Regions from separate parts of the Streptomyces sp. NPDC003038 genome, predicted to be linked through region 2. Evidence: riboswitches for the same ligand, from Rfam matches in the RefSeq annotation. Region 2 holds a riboswitch; the other holds the start of a gene.
What was found. A riboswitch is a leader RNA that binds a small molecule or an ion and turns the genes downstream of it on or off. The one in region 2 is predicted to bind cyclic di-AMP.

Region 1 (5,534 bases), on a different contig from region 2:
CGCGACGGCGAGGTCGGCGATGGTGACGTCCTCGGTCTCACCGGAGCGGTGCGACATCATGCACTTGAAGCCGTTGCGCTGGGCCATCTCGACGGCGTCCAGGGTCTCGGTCAGCGAACCGATCTGGTTCACCTTCACGAGCAGGGCGTTAGCGGATCCCTCTTCGATGCCGCGGGCCAGACGCTCGGGGTTGGTGACGAAGAGGTCGTCGCCGACGATCTGGACCTTGGCGCCCAGGCGGTCGGTGATGGTCTTCCAGCCGGCCCAGTCGTCCTCGTACAGCGGGTCCTCGATGGAGACGAGCGGGTACGCGGAGACGAGCTCCTCGTAGTACTCGGTCATCTCGGCGGCCGTGCGGGACTGGCCCTCGAACTCGTACTTGCCGTCCTTGTAGAACTCGGACGCGGCGACGTCGAGCGCGAGCGCGATGTCACGGCCCGGGGTGTAGCCGGCTTCCTTGATCGCCTCGATGATGAGGTCCAGGGCGGCGCGGTTGGACTCCAGGTTCGGGGCGAAGCCGCCCTCGTCGCCCAGGCCGGTGGACAGGCCCTTGGTCTTCAGCACCTTCTTGAGGGTGTGGTAGACCTCGGCGCCCCAGCGCAGGGCCTCGGAGAAGGACTCCGCCCCGATCGGGGCGATCATGAACTCCTGGATGTCCACGTTGGAGTCGGCGTGCGACCCACCGTTGAGGATGTTCATCATCGGAACGGGCAGCAGGTGCGCGTTCGGGCCGCCGAGGTAGCGGAAGAGCGGGAGGTCCGAGGCCTCGGACGCGGCGTGCGCGACGGCGAGGGAGACGCCGAGGATGGCGTTGGCGCCGAGCGAGCCCTTGTTCTCGGTGCCGTCCAGGTCGAACATGGCCTGGTCGATCAGCCGCTGCTCGGTGGCGTCGTAGCCGACGAGCTCCGGGCCGATCTGCTCGATGACGGCGAGGACGGCCTTCTCGACACCCTTGCCCATGTAACGGTCGGGGTCACCGTCACGGAGCTCGATGGCCTCGAATGCACCGGTGGAGGCGCCGGACGGAACTGCAGCACGGCCGGTGCTGCCATCGTCGAGGCCCACCTCGACCTCGACCGTGGGGTTGCCTCGGGAGTCCAGGATTTCCCGGGCTACGACGACGTCGATGGACGGCACGAGCATCTCCTTCTGGGATGTGACGCTGGGTGTGCGGTGGCGTGTCAGGCCGTGGGACGGCCATGCCGACTAGAGCCTAACCGGCTCCGGGCGATCGGCCCGCCGACCGCCCGGGTCCTGGGACGAAAAAGGGCCCGAATACCCTTCTTCCAGGACATAGAGCTCGCGATCCGCACGTTTGACGACCGGGCGAACGCCGCCGCCCGGCGCGTGGGGGGAGACGCGCCGGGCGGTGGGACTCTGCGTGGGAGACACGCCGCTGCGGCTATGGCCGCAGTGTTCAGCTGAGCTTCAGCTTCTGACCGGGGTAGATCAGGTCGGCGTCCGAGACGATGTCCTTGTTCAGCTCGAAGAGCTTCTCCCAGCCGCCGTTCACGCCGTTGACCTCGGCGATGGTGCCCAGGGTGTCGCCGGACTTGACCTCGTACGAGCCGTTGCCGGTCTTCGGGGCCTCGGCCTTCGGCTTGGCCGGCGCCGGGGCCGGGGCCTCGGAGCGCTCGGAGCGGGTGGTCGGGGCCTCGGAGCGCTTGGTCTCCTTCTTCGGCGCGGCCTTCTGCTCGGTCTTCTTCGGCTCGGCCTTCGGCTTGGCCGGGGTCTCGGCAGCGCCGCCGCCGGCGTACGAGGAGTTCGACAGGCCGACGCCGCAGTGCGGCCAGGCACCCTTGCCCTGGCCCTTCAGGACCTTCTCGGCGACGGCTATCTGCTGGGCCTTCGAGGCCTGGTTGGCCTGCGCGGCGTACGACTTGCCGCCGAACGCGGCCCACGTGGAGGACGAGAACTGCAGGCCACCGTAGTAACCGTTGCCCGTGTTGATGGCCCAGTTGCCACCGGACTCGCACTGCGCGACGCGGTCCCACTCGGAGGCCGTGGCGGCGCTCGCGGTACCCGCGGTCATCAGGGGCGCCGCGACGGCGACACCGGCAACACCGGCGAGCGTGACGATGCGGGCCGTGCGCTCGATGGCCGTGGAGCGGCGGTGCTTGCCCTTGCCGGAAAGCAGCATGGAGTTTCTCCTCACCGACGCCTACGAGGTGAGCTGTCGGGTTCGGGCGGATGAGTTGCCCGGCCGCGCGACCTAGCGCGCGGCTTAACCCCTAGCCGGTGGCGTGACCGTCTTTCAACGGCCGCTCCCGGCGCCTACCTTGGTTCCCCCGCTCCTGCCTTCGGCGCTTGACGCGACGACTGTTCCCTCCGTCCGCCGGCAGGATTCGGCGATGCGGTCGAAGGAGCCCGCGGTGGCGGGCGATTCAGAAGGTAGCCAGGTCTCTCCCCGATGTTCAACGAGCGACATCGGGGAGAAACGGCCCCTACTTGCGCCCTTCGCAAGGGCGTTTGCGCAGGTGAGGACCGGGTTTGCGGGAGCTCCGGGGAGTGACACGCCAGTTGACCGGAAGAGACACATGTCTCACTTGCGGAAAACGGACAATCAGACCTTTCGGTGCGCCCGAAGTGCCCCTATTCCGCGGTTAGATCCAGGTTTTGGCCGGGCTTGATCAAGTTGGCGTCCTCGCCGATGACCTGCTCATTGGCCGCGTAAAGCGCGTTCCAGCCGCCCTCGAGTCCGTTGGCGTCCGCGATGGTCGCCAGGCTGTCGCCCGACTTGACGGTGTACGTGGGCTCCGACAGCGCATCAGAGACGACGGGCAGCTCGACGGCGGGCGTACCGCGGTGCTTGCCGCCGCTGCCGTCCGTGGAGGGAGCCGGGGCGGTGGGGGCGGCCGGCGCCGTCGGGTCGGCCGAGGCGTCCGGGGAGGGCGAGGTGGAGGGCGGCGTGGTGGGCGCGGTCGGATCCGCCGGGACCGTGGGCGCACCGGGGTCCACCGGCGCCGTGGTCGGGTCGCCCGGTCCCGGGAGCACCGGAGCGGTCGTGGGGTCGCCCGGGAGAACCGGAACCGCGGTCGGGTCGCCCGGGAGCACCGGAGCCGTGGTCGGGTCGTCCGGCGGCGGCATGACGGGCAGTCCGCTGGACGGCGCGAGCGGGCCCTCGGGGATCCCGTACGACGGGCTCTCGGACGGGCTCGGCGCCACCGGGGTGGGAGCCCCGTAGTCCCTGGCGGGCGCGCCGGGGTCGGACGGTACGGCCACGTCGGGACGGGACGGGGTCGGGGCGACGGAACCGGAACCGCCGGGCAGGCCGGGGTCCACCTCGGCGGCGGGGCCCTGCTGGGTCAGCCCGGCCGACGCCGCGCACAGCGGCCACGCCTGCGGTCCCTGCGAGGCGAGCACCCGCTCGGCGACGGCGATCTGCTGGGACCGGCTGGCCAGGTCGGGCCGCTCGGCGAAGTCGAGGCCGCCCGCGCTGCGCCACTGCTCCTGGGTGAACTGGAGCCCGCCGTAGGCGCCGCTGCCGAAGTTGGCGCTCCACGTACCCCCGCTCTCGCACTCGGCGACCTTGTCCCACGTGGAGGTGTCGGCGGCGGTGGCGCTGGTGGCGGCGAGCAGTGGCAGGGCAAGCGCGGAGCCAGTGACTCCGGCTGTTACCACCAGCGCGGGGACCTGGCGGGGGCGTCTGTGGCGGCCGTTCCCGGAACGCATGAGGCTGTACCTTTCGCATAACGGCGGGGTAACGGCAGAACCTAGCGGCCTTCGAACGATTGTCACAAGTTCCGACAGAAACTGACTTCGGGTCAGTCGGCTCCACCGGCTCCGGGAGGCGTGAAGCGGACGGGCAGCGTGCGCAGGCCGCGCATGATGAGCCCGCCGCGCCAGCGCAGTTCGGCCGGGTCCACGGCGAGCTCCAGGTCCGGAAGGCGCGTCAGCAGCGTCGCGAGCGCGGTCTGCCCCTCCAGCCGGGCGAGCGGGGCGCCCAGGCAGTAGTGGATGCCGTGCCCGTAGCCGAGGTGCTGGTTGTCGGTGCGGGACAGGTCGAGGGTGTCCGGGTCGGCGAACCGCTCGGGGTCCCGGTCGGCGGCGGCGAGGACCACCAGGACCGGGTCGCCGACCGCGATGTCCTGGCCCGCGAGGGTCAGCGGCTCGGTGGCGAACCGCCAGGTGGCCAGCTCCACGGGGCCGTCGTAGCGCAGGAGTTCCTCGACTCCGGTGGCCAGCAGGCCGCTCTCGCCGGCGGCCAGGGAGCGCTGGAGCCGCTCGCGCTGGTCGGGATTGCGAAAGAGGGCATAGAGCCCGTTACCCACCAAATTGACGGTGGTTTCGAAACCTGCGAAGAGAAGGATGAAGGCCATCGCGGTGGCCTCGCCCTCGGTCAGGTGGTCGCCGTGGTCGCTCGCCCGGATCAGGTCCGAGATCAGGTCGTTGCCCGGATCATCCCGTTTGCGATGGATGAGCTCGCCCAGGTAGGTGCGCATCTGCTTCACCGACCGGGCCACCCCGCCGCGCGGCCCGCCGCCGTGCCGGATCATCATGCCCGCCCAGTCGCGGAAGTCGTCCTGGTCCTCGCGCGGTACGCCGAGCATCTCGCAGATGGCGTAGATGGGGAGCGGGAAGGCGAACTCGTGGATGAGGTCCGCCTCGCCCTTCGCCCCGGCCCCCGCCTTTTCGACGATCTTGTCGATGAGGTGGTCGGTGAGCTCCTGCACGCGCGGGGCGAACTCGGCGACCCGGCGCGGGGTGAACGCCTTCGACACCAGCCGCCGCAGCCGGGTGTGGTCCGGCGGGTCGATGTTGAGCAGATGCGTCATCAGCTCCGCCTTGCGCTCCCCGGGGATCCCGGTCTTGCCCTTGGCGTGCGCCGGCTCGGCGTGGTGCGCGGGGTTCTTGCTGAGCCGCTGGTCGGCGAGGGCCTGGCGGGCATCGGCGTACCGGGTGACCAGCCAGGCCTCGACCCCGCTGGGGAGCTTGGTGCGGTGCACGGGGGAGTTCTCGCGCAGCCAGGCGTAGGCCGGGTAGGGGTCGGTCGCGAACTCCCAGTCGAACAGGGTCGGGCCCCGGCCGGAAGGAGCGGCGGCCGGGGCGTCGGCTGGTGTCTCGGCCGGGGCGTCGGCTGGGGTGTCGGCCGGGGTGTCGGCTGGGGTTGCGGGGGTCTGCTCGTGCACCCGATGACCGTATCCCGGTCCCAAGGGGTGCCCCGTATGCGTGGTTCGTCGCGGCTGTCCGTAGATCCGCCATTCCTTGACCTCGGGTTGTCCGACATTCCTACTTTCGGTTTTGTGGATGTGAGGATCTTGAGCAGCAGCTTCGCGGTGGTGGAGAGACGGGCCGAGCACGCGGTCAAGTTCTTCTACACCCACCTCTTCTGGCACAACCCCGGGATCCGTGACCTCTTCCCGGCTTCCCCCCAGGACATGGAGCGGCAGCGCGACCGGCTCTTCGCCGCGCTCACGCACGTGATCGCCCACCTGGAGAACGAGACCCTCCTCCCCTATCTCCACGACCTCGGCCGCGACCACCGCAAGTTCCTGGCCGGTCCCGAGCACTACGCGGCCGTCGGCTCCAGCCTG
Region 2 (5,534 bases):
ATCGAGTTCGGCCGGCCGTCCTCGCTGGGGCTGCGCAGCCGGTGGGCCATGCTGCAGGCGGCCCGCAAGGGACTCTTCGCGCAGATGGTCGTGGTGCCGCTGCTGCGCAAGCACCGCATCCTCACCCAGGTCTCCGGCGACCACCTGGAAGTGATCAAGCTCATTCCGCCGCTGATCGTGGACGAGCGGGACGTCGCCCGGTTCGTCGGCGCCTTCCGCTCGGTCATGGACGAGGCGCACGGCGGCGGCACTTTGATGTGGGACTTCGGCAGAACCCTGGTGAAGCAGGCCGTCGGCAACGGCTGACGGCCTGCCCCGGCCCGCCTCCCCGGCTGTCGCGGGGCCCGCCGAAGGCGGCCCCCGGGACGGGGGTCAGTCGAGCAGCCGCTCGCGGAGCCGGCCGAGGGTGTCGGGCGTGAGCCCGAGACCCTCGGCGAGGTAGCGCTCGACCCCGCCCCAGTGCCCGTCGATGGTGTCGAAGGCGGCGGTCAGGTACTCGGCGCGGGCGTCGAAGAGCGGAGCGAGCAGCTCCATCACCTCGGGGGAACGCGCCTCGGCCGTCGCGCTGCTGCGTTGCACCACGTAACGGCGGTTCGGGGCGTTCGACTCCAGATAGTCCGCCAGGATCGCCTCGCGCTCGACACCCAGCGCGAGCAGGGTGACGGCGACCGACAGGCCGGCCCGGTCCTTGCCCGCCGCGCAGTGCATGAGGGCGGGAACGCTGTCCTCGGCGAGGGCGTGCACGACCCGGCTGTGCTCGGCGGTGCGGTGTGTGATGATCCCGCGGTACGAGTGCGACATGCGGGCCGCGCCCTTGCCGTCGCCGAGGAGGGAGCGCAGCTGGCCGAGGTCGCCTTCGCGGACCATCTTCCAGAACTCGCGCCCGTCGGCGGGGTCCGACAGGGGGATGTTGACGTTCCGTACGCCGGGCAGCTCGACGTCCGGGCCCTCCAGGGCGTGGTCGGCCTCGTTGCGGAAGTCGAAGACGGTGTGCAGTCCGAGCGAGGACAGGAACTGTGCGTCGGTTTCGGTGGCATGTGCCAGATGTCCGCTTCGGAAGAGTCGTCCCGTCCTGACCCTCCGTCCGTCCGAGGTCGGCAGCCCGCCCACGTCACGGAAGTTGCGCACCCCGATCAGCTCGGGCTCCGGCTCGGGCTGCGCCAGCGGGGCCGGGGGTATCTGCTGGGTCACGGGAGCTCCTCCGTATCGTCCTGGGGTGTCCGAATTGAGCTACTTGGCCACTACTTCGCCACAACTTGCCGTCATCGAAAGGGACATCAGGCCGTCCCCGTGAGCCAGATCATACGGTGACCGTGAGTGCCTGATCGCGAAAAGCGAATGGCCTAGCGGGGGCGGTTGTTGACGGGAGGGAATGGACGGAGGGTGACCGTAATTCCGCCGATCTCCCATCCCTGTGATTCCGTCAGGAAATTCATGGCTTGTTCCCTGTGGCCGGACTCGATTACCTTCGCGATCGATCCGGGTGGACCGCCAAATCCTGCCGCCGCCCGGAAACCGCACCCGACTACTCACGCGCGGCAGGAGCGGGGGAACCAGGTAAGCCGCCGTTCCGGGTCTATAAACCGGGACGGCTCGGGGTGAAGCCGTACATGTGCCACATGTGTACGGCCGGACATCTCCAGTCCGAACCCGACAGCTCACCTCGCAGGCGCCGGAGAGGAATTCAGCATGCCTGCAAAGGGTAAGCACCGCCGTCCCAAGTCCGGTTCGATATCCCGCGGTTTCGCCGTCGCCGGCACCGGTGGCGCGGCCCTCGCGCTGCCGCTGATGGGAGCCACCGGCGCCCAGGCGGCCGGTGCGCCGACCGTCTCGACCGCCGCCGCCTCCACCGTGCAGGCGCCGCAGGTCCAGCACGTCGAGCAGGTCCCCGTGGCGCTGCGGGCCGAGCCCGTCGCCGCCGTGCAGGCCGCACCGACCCAGTACACGGTCGTTCCGGGCGACTACCTCTCCAAGATCGCGGCGGAGCGCCGGCTCGAGGGCGGCTGGCAGCAGCTGTACGCCGACAACCGCGAGGCCGTCGGCGCCGACCCGTCCCTGATCCACCCGGGCCTGAAGCTGACGCTCGGCGGGAAGAGCCAGGCCGCGGCTCCGGTCAAGCCGGCCCCGGCGACCCCGAAGGCTCCGGCCCGTAAGCCCGCCGAGAAGCCGGCCGAGAAGCCCGCCGAGAAGCAGGCCGAGAAGCCCGCGGCGTCCGTCGGCCGGTCCTCCACCGGAACCTCGGCCTCCGGCGAGGCTTCCTCCGGTTCGAGCGCCCCCACCGGCTCCGGTTTCGTGGCCCCGGTCAGCGGCGGGATCTCCACCCAGTACCGGGCCAGCGGGAGCATGTGGTCCTCCGGCTACCACACCGGCGTGGACTTCATGGCGAGCTCCGGCACCACCGTCAAGGCCGTCGGTGCGGGCACCGTCGTCTCCGCCGGATGGGGCGGCTCGTACGGCAACGAGGTCGTCATCCGGCACGCGGACGGCAAGTACTCGCAGTACGCCCACATGTCGGCGCTCTCCGTCTCGGTCGGCCAGAGCGTCACCGGCGGCCAGCGCATCGGCCTCGTCGGCTCCACCGGCAACTCGACCGGCCCGCACCTCCACTTCGAGATCCGCACGGGCCCGTCCTACGGCTCCGACATCAGCCCGGTGAGCTACCTCCGTTCGAAGGGCGTGAGCATCTGACGGCACCCGCCGTCGAAGCACGGACGGCGTCAGGCCGGGGCCCGAAGGGGGTCCCGGCCTGACGTGTACTTATTCCTTACCCCTCGGGTGGTATAGATCACGGTCCGTCAACCCCTGCTTACGTTGGCGTAGGTCGCCCACGGGGGTGAAGGATGTCGTTCCGTGGCAGCGACGACGACGACACTCAAGACCATCGGCTCGTACGCGGCGATCGGGGACAGCTTCACCGAGGGTGTGGGGGACCCGGGACCCGGGGATTCGTTTCTCGGCTGGGCGGACCGGCTTGCCGTGCTCCTGGCCGATCAGCGTGACGAGCACGACTTCCGATACGCGAACCTGGCCGTGCGCGGACGGCTCCTCGACCAGATCGTGGCCGAGCAGGTCCCACGGGCGAAGGCGCTCGCGCCGGACCTGGTGACCTTCTGCGCGGGCGGCAACGACATCATCCGGCCCGGCAGCGACCCCGACGACGTGGCGCAGCGGTTCGAGGCGGCCGTCGCCGACCTCACGGCGTCCGTGGGCAAGGTCATGATCACGACCGGCTTCGACACGCGGGGCGTGCCGGTCCTGCGGCACATCCGGGGCAAGGTGGCGACGTACAGCGCGCACGTCCGCGCCATCGCCGACCGCTACGACTGCCCCGTGCTCGACCTCTGGTCGCTGAAGTCCGTACAGGACCGGCGGGCCTGGGACGCCGACCGGCTGCACCTTTCGCCGGAAGGGCACACCCGGGTCGCGTTGCGCGCCGCGCAGGTGCTCGGCCTGGAGGTGCCGACCGATCCGGACCAGCCGTGGCCGCCGCAGCGGCCGCGCGGCTCGGTCGACGTGACGCGGGACAACATCCAGTGGGCGCGCGAGCACTTGGTGCCGTGGATCGGCCGCCGGCTGCGCGGGGAGTCCTCCGGGGACCATGTCGAGGCGAAGCGGCCGGACCTGCTGCCGCTGTAGGAGGGGGGTGGGCCTCGGACACGGCGGCGGGCCCGGCGGCCGTCCGTGACACGGGGGCGGGCGGGGGAGGCCCGGACACGGGGGCGGCGGGGCCCGCACGCGGAATCCTTCGGGGTCGGTGTTCGTTGGGATGGTCGTAGACGTACGACCGCCCTGACCCCATCCTCCCAGGAGGCGCCTTGACCGGCTCCCGTCCCCTGCGTCCACGGCTGCGCGCCCTGCGGACCGAAGCCTTCGGCGCGGACCCGTCCGGTGCCCGGCTGGAGCGCATCCGCCGCTCGCCGAACTTCGCCGACGGCGCCTTCCAGAATCCGGTCGGGGCCCGGACCAGGCCCTCGGGCTCGATGGCGGAGTTCGCGAAGATCTACTTCCACAAGGAGCAGAGGCTGCGCAGGAGTCCGGTCGCGCCGATCCCGGTGTACCCCACGACCCTCGCCGAGCTGGCGAAGCCTCCGGTCAGCGGATTGCGCCTGACCTGGATGGGCCACTCCAGCGTCCTCGCGGAGATCGACGGGCGCCGCGTGCTGTTCGACCCGGTGTGGGGCGAGCGGTGCTCTCCCTTCCCCTTCGCCGGACCCAAGCGACTGCACCCGGTGCCCGTGCCGCTGGCCTCGCTGGGCCGGGTCGACGTCGTGGTCATCTCGCACGACCACTACGACCACCTCGACCTGCCGACGATCAAGGCTCTGGCCGGTACGGACACGGTCTTCGCCGTCCCGCTGGGTGTGGGCGCGCACCTAGAGCGCTGGGGCGTTCCGGCCGACCGGCTGCGCGAGCTGGACTGGGACGAGAGCACCGAGGTCGCGGGCCTCTCGCTCACGGCCACCCCGGCCCGGCACTTCTGCGGACGCGGTCTGCGCAACCAGCAGCACACCCTCTGGGCCTCCTGGGCCGTCGCGGGGGACGAGCACCGGATCTACCACAGCGGTGACACCGGCTACTTCCCCGGCTTCAAGGAGATCGGCGCGGAGCACGGGCCTTTCGACGCCACGATGATCCAGATCGGGGCGTACTCGGAGTACTGGCCCGACATCCACATGACTCCCGAGGAGGGCGTGCGCGCCCACCTCGACCTCCAGGGCGGCGTCCCGCACGGCACGATGCTGCCCATCCACTGGGGCACCTTCAACCTGGCGCCGCACCCGTGGGACGAACCGGGCGAGGGCACGCTGACCGCAGCCGAGGCGGCCGGTGCGGCGGTCGCGCTGCCGGTGCCCGGGCAGCCCTTCGAGCCCGGCGCCGCCGGTGTGCCGGCCTCGCCGTGGTGGCGCCCCTTCGCGGCGGCCAGCCCGCCCGCGCCCGCGGCGGTCTCCCGGCCCGCCGTGACCGGCCGGCCCAAGGCCGTGGTCCGCGAGGAGCCCGAAGCCGTCGGTTCCTAGGGAGTGCGGCCACCCCGGCTACCCGGCTACCCGGCTACCCGGCTACCCGGCTACCCGGCTACCCGGCTACCCGGCTACCCCAGCTACTGCGGGGAGGCGCCCCCTGGCATCGGCCCGACGGAACTGTGACGGCACGGCTTACGGGCTGATCGCGGGCTGATCACGTGCAGGCCGCCGGGGGCGCTGACGGCCGTTGTGGCCGTTACCGGCGGCCTGCCCGGCCGCGGGGGCACAGACCGGGGTCGCCGCCGCGCGGGATCCGCGCCGGGGCCCGGGGGTGGAGGACACGCGCCGGGGCGTGCACGCTCCCGGCGCATTCGGGCTGTCGTACGAGCGCTCCGTCGGGAGCGGGAAGCACTGCGGCGAACTTCCCCAACTGCCCGCCCGGGGCGTGAGCGTGCGGTCTAGCGTGGGTATCCGGTGATCAACACCGGCCCCGGGAACTACTGGGAGCCGGGCCCCACGTACCGAGGACGCCGATGTCCGGACTCCGCGCCGCCCGCCACTCCCCGTCGAGAC

Region 1: linked by a shared signal. The riboswitch ahead of ABZX75_RS16560 (transglycosylase family protein) and the one ahead of ABZX75_RS05780 (LysM peptidoglycan-binding domain-containing M23 family metallopeptidase) in region 2 are both predicted to bind cyclic di-AMP.

Annotation. Positions count from the first base shown of each region.
Region 1 is NZ_JBEXNN010000011.1:113,489-119,022, reverse strand. Features, by position in the region: gene eno (phosphopyruvate hydratase) at 1-1,143, opposite strand, end outside; gene ABZX75_RS16560 (transglycosylase family protein) at 1,418-2,140, opposite strand; cyclic di-AMP (ydaO/yuaA leader) riboswitch at 2,144-2,316, opposite strand; gene ABZX75_RS16555 (transglycosylase family protein) at 2,593-3,672, opposite strand; gene ABZX75_RS16550 (cytochrome P450) at 3,765-5,012, opposite strand; gene ABZX75_RS16545 (globin domain-containing protein) at 5,250-5,534, shown strand, end outside.
Region 2 is NZ_JBEXNN010000003.1:183,195-188,728, reverse strand. Features, by position in the region: gene ABZX75_RS05790 (aspartate aminotransferase family protein) at 1-306, shown strand, start outside; gene ABZX75_RS05785 (tyrosine-protein phosphatase) at 373-1,191, opposite strand; cyclic di-AMP (ydaO/yuaA leader) riboswitch at 1,513-1,685, shown strand; gene ABZX75_RS05780 (LysM peptidoglycan-binding domain-containing M23 family metallopeptidase) at 1,690-2,688, shown strand; gene ABZX75_RS05775 (SGNH/GDSL hydrolase family protein) at 2,851-3,636, shown strand; gene ABZX75_RS05770 (MBL fold metallo-hydrolase) at 3,816-5,015, shown strand; gene ABZX75_RS05765 (ATP-binding protein) at 5,495-5,534, shown strand, end outside.